4 regions of the Paenibacillus sp. JDR-2 genome follow, and region 3 is predicted to be linked to each of the others. Evidence: riboswitches for the same ligand, from Rfam matches in the RefSeq annotation. Region 3 holds a riboswitch; each other region holds the start of a gene.
What was found. Region 3 has a riboswitch for ZMP and ZTP ahead of PJDR2_RS03335 (DJ-1/PfpI family protein). Riboswitches for the same ligand answer to the same signal wherever they lie in the genome.
Positions count from the first base shown of each region.

Region 1: it holds a riboswitch for ZMP and ZTP, as region 3 does, so the genes downstream of both, rpiB (ribose 5-phosphate isomerase B) here and PJDR2_RS03335 (DJ-1/PfpI family protein) in region 3, are expected to answer to the same signal.
Region 2: it holds a riboswitch for ZMP and ZTP, as region 3 does, so the genes downstream of both, PJDR2_RS04615 (bifunctional 5,10-methylenetetrahydrofolate dehydrogenase/5,10-methenyltetrahydrofolate cyclohydrolase) here and PJDR2_RS03335 (DJ-1/PfpI family protein) in region 3, are expected to answer to the same signal.
Region 4: it holds a riboswitch for ZMP and ZTP, as region 3 does, so the genes downstream of both, PJDR2_RS24665 (IMP cyclohydrolase) here and PJDR2_RS03335 (DJ-1/PfpI family protein) in region 3, are expected to answer to the same signal.

Region 1 is NC_012914.1:6,694,075-6,697,280, forward strand. Features, by position in the region: gene glyA (serine hydroxymethyltransferase) at 1-114, opposite strand, end outside; gene PJDR2_RS29365 (TIGR01440 family protein) at 138-740, opposite strand; gene rpiB (ribose 5-phosphate isomerase B) at 856-1,314, opposite strand; ZMP/ZTP riboswitch at 1,415-1,495, opposite strand; gene PJDR2_RS29375 (low molecular weight protein arginine phosphatase) at 1,582-2,160, opposite strand; gene PJDR2_RS29380 (manganese efflux pump) at 2,202-2,714, opposite strand; gene PJDR2_RS29385 (L-threonylcarbamoyladenylate synthase) at 2,830-3,206, opposite strand, start outside.
Region 2 is NC_012914.1:1,067,718-1,070,923, reverse strand. Features, by position in the region: gene PJDR2_RS04620 (CapA family protein) at 1-912, opposite strand, end outside; ZMP/ZTP riboswitch at 1,046-1,130, shown strand; gene PJDR2_RS04615 (bifunctional 5,10-methylenetetrahydrofolate dehydrogenase/5,10-methenyltetrahydrofolate cyclohydrolase) at 1,214-2,068, shown strand; gene PJDR2_RS04610 (cyclodeaminase/cyclohydrolase family protein) at 2,069-2,707, shown strand; gene PJDR2_RS04605 (beta-galactosidase) at 2,792-3,206, opposite strand, start outside.
Region 3 is NC_012914.1:739,625-742,830, forward strand. Features, by position in the region: gene PJDR2_RS03325 (hypothetical protein) at 1-238, shown strand, start outside; gene PJDR2_RS03330 (GH25 family lysozyme) at 281-994, opposite strand; ZMP/ZTP riboswitch at 1,129-1,208, shown strand; gene PJDR2_RS03335 (DJ-1/PfpI family protein) at 1,259-1,858, shown strand; gene PJDR2_RS03340 (effector binding domain-containing protein) at 1,930-2,793, shown strand; gene PJDR2_RS03345 (PadR family transcriptional regulator) at 2,971-3,206, shown strand, end outside.
Region 4 is NC_012914.1:5,625,219-5,628,424, reverse strand. Features, by position in the region: gene PJDR2_RS24675 (phosphotransferase) at 1-58, shown strand, start outside; gene PJDR2_RS24670 (hypothetical protein) at 330-974, shown strand; ZMP/ZTP riboswitch at 1,100-1,177, shown strand; gene PJDR2_RS24665 (IMP cyclohydrolase) at 1,228-1,947, shown strand; gene PJDR2_RS24660 (hypothetical protein) at 1,997-3,118, shown strand.

The DNA.
Region 1 (3,206 bases), 1.2 Mb from region 3:
CGCTTCGCTCACGATGTTCTCGGATGCGATCAGCTCGATGTTGTCGCGTTGGCGCTGCAGCTCAAGGCCCATTGCCTTTAATACTTCAGGATCTTGGTTACGTAAGTTTTCCATTGTGAAAAGCCTCCTAAATATGATTATTCGCAAGTTCCTGACGTCTGCTCTGACGCCAGGCCGCTGTCTTCCAAAGTATAAACCGCACGCGCACCGCCAATCAGCTTAGGTCTTGCAAAAGCCATTGTGACATGGGCTGCTCCAATCGACCGGATTGACGGTCTGACCGGAACGGCAACCCGGCGCAGGTGCATGCCGATAAAGGTGTCGCCGATATCGATACCCGCATGTGCCTGAACGGTCTCAACCAGACAGGCATCCGGCAAATGCCGGTATGCATAAGCCGCCATCGAACCGCCTGCTTTCGGAACAGGAACGGCTGCGACCTCATCCAGTCCATACTTGTCCGCCGCCTCACGGGGAAGGACAAGCGCCCGGTTCAAATGCTCGCAGCATTGATAAACCGGATAAAAACCTACATCCTTACGGACCGCTTCAATGCCTGCATAGATTTGAGACGCCGTCTCGACCGTCCCCGAAGTACCGATCCGGCGGCCAAGCACCTCGCTTGTGCTGGTGCCGATAACCAGCAGTTGGCCGGCTCTCAGTCCTCCTGCCGCAACAAGCTCCCTAACAATAATCTCTACGTCAGCTGCAATAGTAATGGTTTCCTTTTGATTGTTCATTGTACATACCTCCTATGAATACAAAGAATGATCACACGAATCGCTTAAGGATTAATTACACCAATGGCCGGTTAATTAAGCGGTTAATGATAATTCTTGCTTCGAAAGCATGGACCTAAGGATGAACCGTATACTGCTGCTCGATTTCCTTCACTTTCCGGACACGCCCAACATGGCGCTCGCCGCTTGAGAACGGTGTTTCCATCCAGATGCGGACAATTTCCTGTGCAAGACCAGGGCCGATAATACGCTCTCCCATCGCAAGCACGTTTGTATCGTTATGCTCGCGGGTTGCTTGTGCCGAAAACATATCATGCACCAGCGCGCAGCGGATACCCGGAACTTTGTTCGCCGCGATTGACATGCCGATACCCGTGCCGCAGATCAGAATGCCGCGGTCAGCCTGGCCGCTGGCCACTCTGTCTGCTACGGGCAGCGCATAATCGGGATAATCCACCGACTGGCTGCAGTCGCAGCCCAAGTCTTCAATTTCATGACCAAGCGATAAAAGAAACGGAACAATTTCATCTTTCAGACGGTAACCCGCATGATCTGCACCAATTGCAATTTTCAACGCAAAACCCTCCTGCTAGTTGTCGAATCATACGGACTTATTATACCTAAAATCCTCAAAAAGACGAAAAAAGAGCATGACATGCTATGAGTAGCATGCTGCTCTTTGCCCAGGCGACCGGCCGTATGTTCCGATGCTCCACCGTGGTTACCCACTTCCGTCGCCAGTTACATCGGAAACCGTCTTTGTTACCTTCATGATAGCTTATTCAACCGTGAAAATCAATCAAATATACGCATAAATCAGGCCTAATTCCGGCATGGAATTTCATCCCTTTTGAAGCATTTGAAGAAGGGCCTTCAGGCTCTCTTCGATTTCTTTGGCGCAGCTTTCATACATGCCCAGCGTTCCGCCGAACGGATCAGCGATATCAAAGCTCGGAATCCGGCGTTCCAGCTCCAGAAGACGCGAACGCTCCGCAGCCGACAGCTGCTGGCCCAGCACCTGCTTCATATGCATTTCCGTATATAAGCGTTCCAGTTCTTCAATGTCGGCCTGAACGGCGGTATCCTGATTGACATATTCCTTAAGCGTATACGCTTTATCCACGGCTTCAGGGAAGTAGTTGAGCAAGCCGCGTTTGTGTCCGGCTGTCATCGTCAGAATGAGGTCCGCCCAAGCAATGGCTTCCCCGCTTAATGCGCGAGACGAGCCCCTATGCTCCACCGATTTGCCCCGCAGCGTTGTAGCCGCATGCGACGAGATCGGCAGACCGTCAATGGTAGATACTCCGGCAGAACGGACTTCCAGCGAAACCCCCTTCTGCCGCGCCATCGTCCTCAGCATGGCTTCCGCCATCGGCGAGCGGCAGGTATTGCCGGTACAAACAAACAAGATGCGCGTCATGCTGCATTCCCCTTTCTGGTATGGCTGATTCCATTGTTGTATTAAAATATAAATAAAAGACCGAAAATGAGCAAGATCGCCCCGCCGAGCGCCTCCCCGTAGCCGCCCAGATTTTCACTGACACGGCGACCAAGCAGAAGTCCCAGAACGGACATCAATCCGCCGAAAAAGCCAAACAATAGCACCGTCAGCAAAATATCGGCCTCGAACATACCCAAAGTTACGCCAACGGAGAAGGAGTCGATGCTGACGCTGAAAGCAAATAAGAACGTTCCGACCGAGGAACGGTAATCCATCGTTTGCACCGTTTCCCCTTTGAGCGAGCTATAAATCATGTGTCCGCCAAGCAAAAGCAGCAGTACGCCTGCAGCCATCGTCGCAACATGGCCAAGCAGTCCGCTGACAAAATGCCCGGCATATATGCCGCCAAGGGGCATCAGCACATGGAATAACGCAATGATGCTGCTTAACCTGAGCACATCGCGCAGGCGAATCCCCTTCAGCCCGATTCCGATTCCTAACGAAAAAGCATCCATGCCAAGCGCAACCGCCATAATGAGCAGTGTCGCGAATTGTCCGGCATGCAAAGTTGCATCAGTCACGCTATCGCCCCCATGTCCACATCCATTCTTAACCAAGATATGCGGACAAGGGGACAAACATACTACTCTATACCCGGACGATTTGATGTCCTGCTGCCTTCGCCAGACGATTCATCAGAGCAAGGCCTATTCCTTCCTCGGAGCAGCCTTCCGCCCATATAAGCTGAATGCCTTCCGAGTCAAACCGGCGGAGTGCTGCGTACAGGTTATGCGCCGCTTGTTCCGGATGCAGCTCGCTGCCGTAGCTAAGGATTAGATCGGCATCATAAGCGGCTGCTCTCTCGTCGAAAGTCAGAACACCGGTCTTCATAGACGTTGTTGTCGAAAGGCTTAGTTGCTCCTGAATGTAACTTACCGCCTTAGCGGGTTCGCCCAGCACAATCCGGAGATCGCCCTCCGGAGCATAATGCGCATATTTCATGCCTGGCGAGCGCGGCGCTTCCG
Region 2 (3,206 bases), 330 kb from region 3:
CTTATCCCCGTCGAACGTCAGGGTAGCAATCATGGAGTCGTACGCTTTGTTCGAGCGCTGCGTTGGGGTAAATACAAAGTTGCCGAGGGAATAGAAGATCGGTTTGCCCTTATACGTCTCGATGCCCTGCAAACAATGGCTGTGGCTGCCGATTACGGCATCTACCCCCGCGTCGATAAAAGCTTTCGCATACGTTCTCGCATAATCCTCCGGGTAATCCTGGTATTCGTTATTCCAGTGGATATAGATGACCGTTATGTCCGAATATTTAACCGCGTTCTTGACGTAACGCATCATCGTATCGAAATCGTAACCCGAGGCGATACCCGCCTTGTTATTCCCCGCGTACCAGCTTGGGCCCGAGAGCACCCGGCTGATGCCAACGATCGCAACCTTCTTCCCGTTGACCTTCTTGGAATAAGCGGTGAATGCCTCGTCGATATTGCTGCCGGCCCCGGTATGGCCAATCTTGTATTCGTCCAGATAATCTATCGTGTCGGTCAGCGCGTCCACCCCGTAGTCGAGCGTGTGGTTATTCGCGACGGATACTCCGTCGATTCCGGAGTTAACGATCGCTTGCAGCGTTTTGGGCGCGGAACGGAAGGTGTACGTTTTAATCGCCTTTTGACCGCGTGTCGAGACCGGAGTCTCCAGATTGGCGAAGCTGATGTCCGAACCGGATAATAGGCTGCGTACCTTCTCAAACGGGTAATTCACGCCATACTTCTCTATATTCGCCGCAACCTTCCCGTCCAGCAAAATATCCCCCGCAAAGCTGATCTCGATCGGCTTGTCCTCTGTGGCTGCCGGCTGTGCCGAAGCAGAGGAGGCTACCGCCGTCACATTGCCCGCCGCCTCCAGATTAAAGCCCAGAAAAAGAAGCAAAGCCATAACGTATTTAAGCACTGTCATTCGCATCGTACCCTCCATGGAATCTATGTATCTTCCAACCAAGACTACTAATGTGTATGCCGGAAGGAAGAAATAGATTACTAGAAGGGAAAGGCTTTTCTTTCGTTCAAACTTTTGATACAGTAAGAAAAATAACGTTGTATGCGACTGGCGAAAAAAGTGGAATCAACCACGAGGGAGCATGCAGATTGGACGTTCCGTTCGCCTGGGAAAAGTATCTGAGGATAGACTCGCGTTTTTTCGCGAGCCTTCCGCGGATACTTTTTTTCGTTCATGAACAAAATGGCATGGAGGGATTGGAATGACAAAACTCTTGAAAGCGAAGGAAGCAGCAGATCAGGTATACGAAGGAATCCGGACAAAGGTGGAGAAGTGGAAGCACAACGGGATCCAGCCTCGTATGGCGGCCATTCTGGTCGAAGGAGATCCCGCATCGGCCTATTATGCCGGGGCCAAGCAAAAAATTGCCGAGAAGCTGGGCGTAGCTTTTACTCTCCACGCGTTCACGGCAGAGGTTGCGGAAGAAGAGATCCTTCAGCTTGTTAATCGGCTAAACAACGATCCATCCGTTCATGGCATAATGCTAGAACTGCCCCTGCCCCGGCACCTGTCGGCGAGCACGATTGAGAAGGCGATCTCCCCGCTGAAAGACGTGGATGGAGTTACGCCTGCTAACAAGCTTGCTACGGTAACGGGTGACAGCGGTCTCTATCCGGCCACTCCGCAATCCTGCATCCGGCTTCTGCAGCATTACGGTTATACGCTCGAAGGCAAGAATGTAACGCTCGTCGGACGCGGCCAAACCGTCGGACTCCCGCTGTTCCATATGCTTCAGCGCGAGAACGCCACCGTAACCGTCTGTCATTCGCGCACGCCGGACATCGCTTCCCATCTGAGCCATGCCGAAATCGCCTTTGTCGCGGTTGGCCGTCCAAATATCGTTGAGCAAAATATGGTTCATTCCGATCTGGTTATTATCGATGCCGGAATTAATGAAACGCCGCAGGGTAAAATGGTTGGCGACGTAGCAATCGACGTTCAATCAAGCGCAGCGGCGGTATCCCCTGTACCTGGCGGGGTCGGAACGTTAACAACGGCTATCCTGTACGAGAATCTAATGAAGGCTATTGAGCTTCAATTCGGGGAGCGCAAATAAATGACGACAACAATGACGTGGGATGTTTCCATCCGCCATTTCCTGCAGCAAGCCGGCAGCTCCAATCCTACGCCGGGTGGAGGAAGCGTAGCCGCATTGATTGCTGCGCTTGGAGCTTCGATGACTTCAATGGTCGGGAACTTGACTCAGGGAGATAAATTCGCCGATATTCAATCTGCTATCGCTGAAGTCATAGAGCAGATGCGTCGATCAACGGCAGAATGCGAAGAGCTGCTTCAGGCGGATATCTCTTCTTTTAATAGATACATGGATGCGCTCAAGCTCCCTAAGAGCTCGGATGAAGAGAAACTTATACGCAAAAACGCGCTTCACCAAGCTGCGATTCAAGCGATTGATGTTCCACTACGCCTCATTGAGGTGTGCCGGGAAGGTCTGGCCTTTACCCACCGCATTGCGGATTCTTCTAACAAAAACGTCATTTCCGATCTGGGGATTGGAGCAATCTTGTTCGAAGCCGCGGCGCAGTCTGCACTGCTGACGATCGAGATCAATCTTGCCTCGTTAAAGGACTTGGAGCTGAAACGGCTGTATTCGGACAAAGTGGCTTTGCTAATGAACGAGATTCAGGATCTTAAAAGCAGTTCCCTGCAAATCACCCGCAATCGCATCCTAAATTAATTTTCCATACGAAATCCAATGTAGCTGAAAAGAAAGAGGCTGTCCCTTAGTCAACTTAATGACTTATAGGAACAGCCCTTTTACTTAAGCTTCCTCTACTATCGCTACGCCCCAACGCTCAAGCTCAATCGTTTCACCCGAGCGGAGCCCGAGGTCACCGAGCAGCTCGGCGCCGTCTCCATGAGGATAGACGAAGGATTGCGGTTCATCCGAATAATTGAAATAATAGCGGATTGTTTTGCCGGACTCGTTAGTCCCCGTCTTAACGATAACCGGGAACTGAAGCTCCTGGTCGACTCCCCAAATTCCCGCTTCGCGGCATGCTCCCTCCAGCACTTTGCGGGCAGCCGCTTCGCTTGGCAGGCAGCCGATATAGGTTGCGACGCCTTCGCCATGCCGGTTGGTCGTGATCGCCGCGTATTGTCCCCAATGCGGATGATCGTACCAAGCAAGCACCTCCGCCGTAGTTGGCGTAAGCAGCTCCATCCATACCTCAACG
Region 3 (3,206 bases):
AGTACAGGAAAACAAAAGCATTACCTTAAGCTTGAAATCAACGGACAGCATTAAGCTGAAGGCATATGCCGAAGAGCAGGATAAAATTCCCGATAGCAACTCAGCCAATGATGCCGTAAAGGCATCGTCTATCACAAAAACCGTCAATAAAGCATTGAAGGTCGTTGTGACGGAGAACCGCGGCAGGTATTCAGGGAATACGGCCGAGTGGAAGTTTACCTATAAAATTGAAAAGTAATCCGTAAGCCGATGCTTCCAAAGAAGTTTCGGCTTCTATTTTTTAACGATCAAACCTCGCCTTAAATTGTTCCTTGTCTCCGTTAAAAACGTTAATATCGACATACGCATCGATGCCGGGGATATGACCCCGGTTGTTGTATTGCCAGAATAACCAACTACGGTCTTCTCGTAAACGCGGATGCTTGACGATATCCCTGATCCAGATTTCGTAATCCTTGAAGCTGCCCGCTATGTAGGTATTAAAGGTATCGTAAGTGACATACAAGATAGGCTTCTGCTTATAATGCTCCTCCAGTTGGCTGGAGAGAATGGTCAGTTCCCGCTGAATGCGGGCGGCATCCTTATCTAGAGCAATCTCGATATCGATAACGGGAGGGAGGTTAGCGGGCTCATTGGGTACCTCTTCGATAAAATGCGCCGCCTGCTCGGCGCCGGTGCTTTGCGTTGTGAAGAAATGATAAGCGCCGATCCTCATCCCTTGGCTTCCGGCTTGCTCCCAATTCGACTTGAAGTCCTTATCCGTCATATCCTTTCCTTCGGTTGCCTTGATATAGACGAACTGCCATTTGCCGCTGCCGGCAACCTTGCCCCAATCAATCTCGCCCTGATAGCGGGACACATCAATCCCTCTTACCTTGTATTTAGACGCGAACAGGTTGTTATGCCAGATAATGCCCTTATATTCCAATACGCCTGCGATGATGAGGAGCAGCAGTATACACGCGGTGCTTTTCTGCCATCTTCTTAGCTTCATAGCCACCCATCCCTTGTTCCTGCCCTTAACTTTACTTTGAACACTCCAATACATAGACGTCAGCTTGTCCTTATTTGTTTCCGCAAAATTTAGCTTGCTCCGCGAATATGCCCGGTTTATGATAAAAGTAAATATCTGGTATGCGCGACTGGCGTAAACGTGGAGAACCACGAGGGAGCGCATACGTCATCAGCCGTACGCCTGGGCAGAGTATCGGTTCTCTTTTAGAGATGATACTCTTTTTTCATTGAGGGGATGAAGCGGATGCAGAAGAGAAGAAATGTAGCTATTCTGATCTACGACAACGTTGAAGTGCTGGATTTTACGGGACCGTTTGAAGTGTTTATTACGGGCAGCAATCGCGGGCAGGATTTCCATGTGTTCACCGTGGCGGAGCATAACAGTCCCGTTACGGCCCTAGGCAATCTGAGCGTCAATCCGGCCTATACCATTCATGACTGTCCCAAGCCCGATGTCGTGCTTATCCCCGGCGGCTGGGGCTCCCGTCAGGAAATGCACAACAAGGTGCTGACCGATTGGATCAGGAAATGCGCTGACGAGTCGGAGTTGCTGCTATCCGTCTGCACCGGCGCGCTGATCCTTGCGAAGGCAGGAGTGCTGGAAGGGCTGAAGCTGACGACGAATCGTCTTGCAACCGAGGAGCTGAGGCAGGTCGCGCCGGCATCCGCCGAAATCTCCGAGACCGCCAGATACGTAGATAACGGGAAAATCATAATGTCCGCCGGCATTTCGGCCGGCATCGATATGTCCCTCTATGTCATCAGCCGGCTTCATGGCGAGGAGAGGGCCCTGCACACCGCAAAGCTGATGGAATATGATTGGGTGCCAAAAGAGCATTCTTGATCAAATATAAAAAACGTTTTCCTGATAGGATAGCCGTAACGATGAGCGAGGGAGCTGGATCAATCTTACGAATGGAACATTACACCCGAATCCAATATGCGATTACCTTTATAGAAGAACAGCTGCAGGAAGCCCTTAGCTTGGAGGCGATTGCAATCCGGGCGGGATTTTCGCTGTACCATTTTCAAAGGCTATTCCATGCCATTACGGGCTTTACGGTGCAGGAATACATTCGGAAGAGAAGGTTAAGCAGGGCTGCCGAAGAGCTGCGGGTTACCCGCCACACGGTGCTTGATATCTCGGTGTCTTACCAATACGGCTCGCAGGAGGCGTTTACCCGTGCCTTTGCCGGTTATTTCGGCATGGCTCCGGCACAGTACAGGAAGCATCAGCCGCTGCTTGCCTTGCGGCTCCCCATTGATCTCGTCGCATTAACGGCTAATATCCGAGGAGGATTAACGATGTACAAACCGGACATCATTGAACGGCCAGCGACTCGTATTATCGGTTATAACTACCCGACCAATCTGAACAACGAGCGGTATTTCGAGGAGATTCCGGGATTCTATGCGCACTTTGGCAATCATGAATACTTTATGCGCATCCCTAACAAAGCGCGGCCGGCTTTTGCTTACGGCATCCCCCATGGTTACGGCGAGGACGGTGCTTTTTCGTTCCTTATAGGCGAGGAGGTCACTTCATTTGCGGAGGTAGAGGAGGGCTTCGCCTGCCTTGAGCTTCCTTCCGGCAAATACGCGGCTTTCCGCAACGGAACTATGCCCGAAATTGGACAAAACGCATGGAAATACATCTATGGAACCTGGCTGCCTAACAGCAATTATGAGCGGGGAGAGGGACCGGACTTTGAAGTGACGGATGTTCTGAACTCCACGCCGCAGAAAATCAGCATGACCATTTATATCCCGATTCGCTAAGCAAAGAAGAAACCTATTAGAGCATGTCGAAACTCTCGGCATGTTCTTTTTCTTGTGAGATTAGTTTTGATAAATTTCCCAAAATTATATTGACAGTCGATATATCGAGACTTAATATATAAGCATAAGATATATCGACAGACGATATAGTTTGAATGGTGGGAAGGATGACAAGACATGAAAGAGATGCTGCCGCTTACTGAAGCGTTTTATTATATCCTGATTGTTCTCTATACGGAGCCATCGCATGGATACGGCATTATGCAGGATACCGAGAAGAGGAGCGGCGGGCGCGTTAAGCTTGGTGCAGGCACTTTATATACGGCGCTTAATACCTTGCTGGGCAAAGGGCTAATTGAGCAATATCCCGTTCCGGAGGGAGCGGATGCGCGCCGCAAAATGTATGCCATTAC
Region 4 (3,206 bases), 2.3 Mb from region 3:
TATTAAACTTTATGCAGAGAAACTTAACGAAATTGAACGTTGGCTGCATGAGATTTAGTTGACTTGATCCATTACTCTAACGGGAGACTTTAGTTCAATACAGAACAACAGCAGCCGGCGTATTACGTTCGGCTGCGTTTTTGTTGAACTAAAGGGCAGTTTAACGTAGTGGATCATATCAATGTAAGGGTATTCACAAATGGATAATATTGTGGGAAACTGTTATAGAAAGGCGGTGTAGAAATGCCGGCAACTTGGACAGTTAGTGCTACCAGAATGAGAATTTCCCCCTTGTAAGAATTAATCTTAAACAAGGGGATGTTAGAACAATGAGAATTTCAGATCGATTATTAAGAAATTACCTGGATCACGTTTATTGGATATGTGGGGGACCTTGCGGTGGCAAAAGCACTATGGCGAAGTCGCTAGCCTCAAAGTGGGGAATGAATTATTATTCTTCAGATGACCATACCTATGAATATCAATCAAAAGCTAACCCACAGGATCATCCGGCAATTTTGAGGCACTTTATCGATTGGGAGTGGTTCTTTTTAGGTCGTGGGAACGATAGAAGTCATTGGTTAAATTCAGTCTTTGATGAAAGTGTTGAGTTCATCATATTGGATTTATTACAAACGGGTAAAGAGAAGCCAATAGTTGTAGACACTTTTATGGAGCCAGCTTTTTTAAGGGAGATATCTAACCCCAACCAAGTTGTTTATTTGTTTGCAGAAGATGAACTAATTCGATCAGAATATTTAGACCGAGACCACCTGAGAGGCATGGAGGATTTGTTTCCCACTTTATCTGAACCGAAACGGGCTAGAGAGGAAACACTAAACAATGTTGTTAAAGCCTCAAATCACTATCTGCATCAAGCCAAGCAGTATGAATTAAAGTGGCTAACGAGAACAGTTCAATCAAATAAAGACCATATGTTATCGGCAATTGAAAAGCATTTTGGTCTGTCCTGATTTGTTGAAGCGACTACTTCATTAAGTGGTCGTCTTCTTTTTATTAAACTATCGGGTAACGTTAGTTTATGAAAACAATGCATTGAAAAGTGTTGAGAGAAATTGGTATTATGAATATAATTTAGAGTCTTATATGTGACTGGCGGAGCATGGGGATCCATGAGGAAGCATATAAGTTAAAGCCGTACGCCTGGGCAGAGGTAAGGGGGATTCCCCTTACCTCTTTGTGTTTATTCGAGAGGAGCAGATGCAGATGAACAAACTTCAACACGCTTTGTTTGAGAATCCTTATCCCGGAAGAACGCTTATTGTAGGTATGACTCCTTCAGGATCGCATTATGTACAGGTGTATTGGATTATGGGAAGAAGCACGAACAGTAGAAATCGAGTATTTGAAAGAGAAGGTTTTAGTATAAGAAACAAAGCCTTTGATCCTGCTCTAGTGGAGGACCCTTCGCTCATATTTTACTATCCTATTCGGCATTGGGATAACGTACACATTGTCTCTAATGGTGATCAAACTGAAACTATTTATGAAGGATTAAAGAATTACAGGTCCTTTTATGAATCATTAATGCTTAGAGAGTTTGAACCCGATGCTCCCCACTTTACCCCAAGAATCTCAGGTATAATTAACACAGATCTTAAGCAATACAGCTTATCAATTCTTAGAACACAAGACAACGACCATTCAATTTGCATACGTAACCTCTATCAATACAACCGTTTCAAGAAGGGAATAGGTCATTGTATATATACCTATAGAACGGAACTGGATGGTGTACTTAAACCATTCGAAGGTGATCCAATTGAAGTACCACTCTTCGATTCAATTGATAAAATAGCAGACTACTATTGGGAACGTATTAATTCTGAGGACAAAATTGCATTATTAGTAAAATTTGTTGATGTACAGAATCAGGAAATAAACTTAATAATTCGAAATAAGCATTCCATAAACGAGGAACGTTAGTGGAAACCTAATACTTACAAAAGACTATATTTTAGGGAGCAATAAATTAATGTCTATTACAATAGAAACATATATAAACTTAGCTTTAGATGCACAGGAGAACTTCTTATCTTATAAAAAACGGAGTGAACTACAAGTTAGCCGGTGGGAATTTACAGATGGAAAAAGATATTCTCCATGTCCATATTGGTTTGAGCGAAACCAGCAGCCAGTGGGGAGAGTTACAGAGGGCCAAGACGAAACTTCTTATGGGAAGGACGAAAACGGTCTGATTTGGGTTTCTCATCAAGATTCTTTAATTAATGTGGTGGCTTATTATGAACACCTAGAATCTCGGTTGATTATTAGATCATATAATGACGGAAAACTGGTTTCTATTGAAGATATTCTCTATGAAAAAGGTCGACCGATTCGTTATATAGAATTTAACTGCAGGAATGGTTTAACAATAGAGAATACAATCTGTTATGAAGAGAATTATAATTATAATAATGAAGCACTAGTAACTATAAAGGCTTTAACATATCAATCAAATAAGCTCTCTGTTACAGTGCAATACAATTTGTTTTATGACCTTGATGGACAGCTGGATCGCATAATTGATCAGTCTGGGATACTTATTTATATCTACTTGTCTCAATATCAAGCGGAAATGCTTTATGAAGAAGTATGTAGGGAACTTCCTGATGCAATTAAGCAAGTAATAAAGCAAATTGCCCAAAAAACTCAAACAGAAAAAATTTGTTACCTAAACATATATGCAACTGGGGATCCTTACACAACAGCAGATGCAATTTTCCATCCAGCACTTGAACGAATACGAATTGATCAACTTAATAATGGTGCTTCTCTGTACTCCATTTGGAACGTCGGTAATCACCCCATTCGTTATCAGGCTGGAATAGATGAAAAATCTATTTTAAACAAAATGGTTATGCTTTATCTCCATTGGTCACTACAGGATTGGGACTGGCATATCCGTGCGTATAAGATTTGGTTCGAAGCAATTATGAAATGTAATCAAATTGATTGGAGCAAGCTAATTTATTGTACTGATGATTTCATTATTGTGTTCGATGATGGGGAGCTAGATTTACCTGGTGGAGACTTGGCCAAGTTTGTACCAACTTACAAGCTGGATTTACTTCGAACAAGGGCACTCACAAAATAGAAGGTTTTGAACTAACGGGGAACGATAGTTCAACAACAAAAAGTGAGCAGACCACCGCGGCGCTGCTCTTTTTTCCATTGACTAAAGC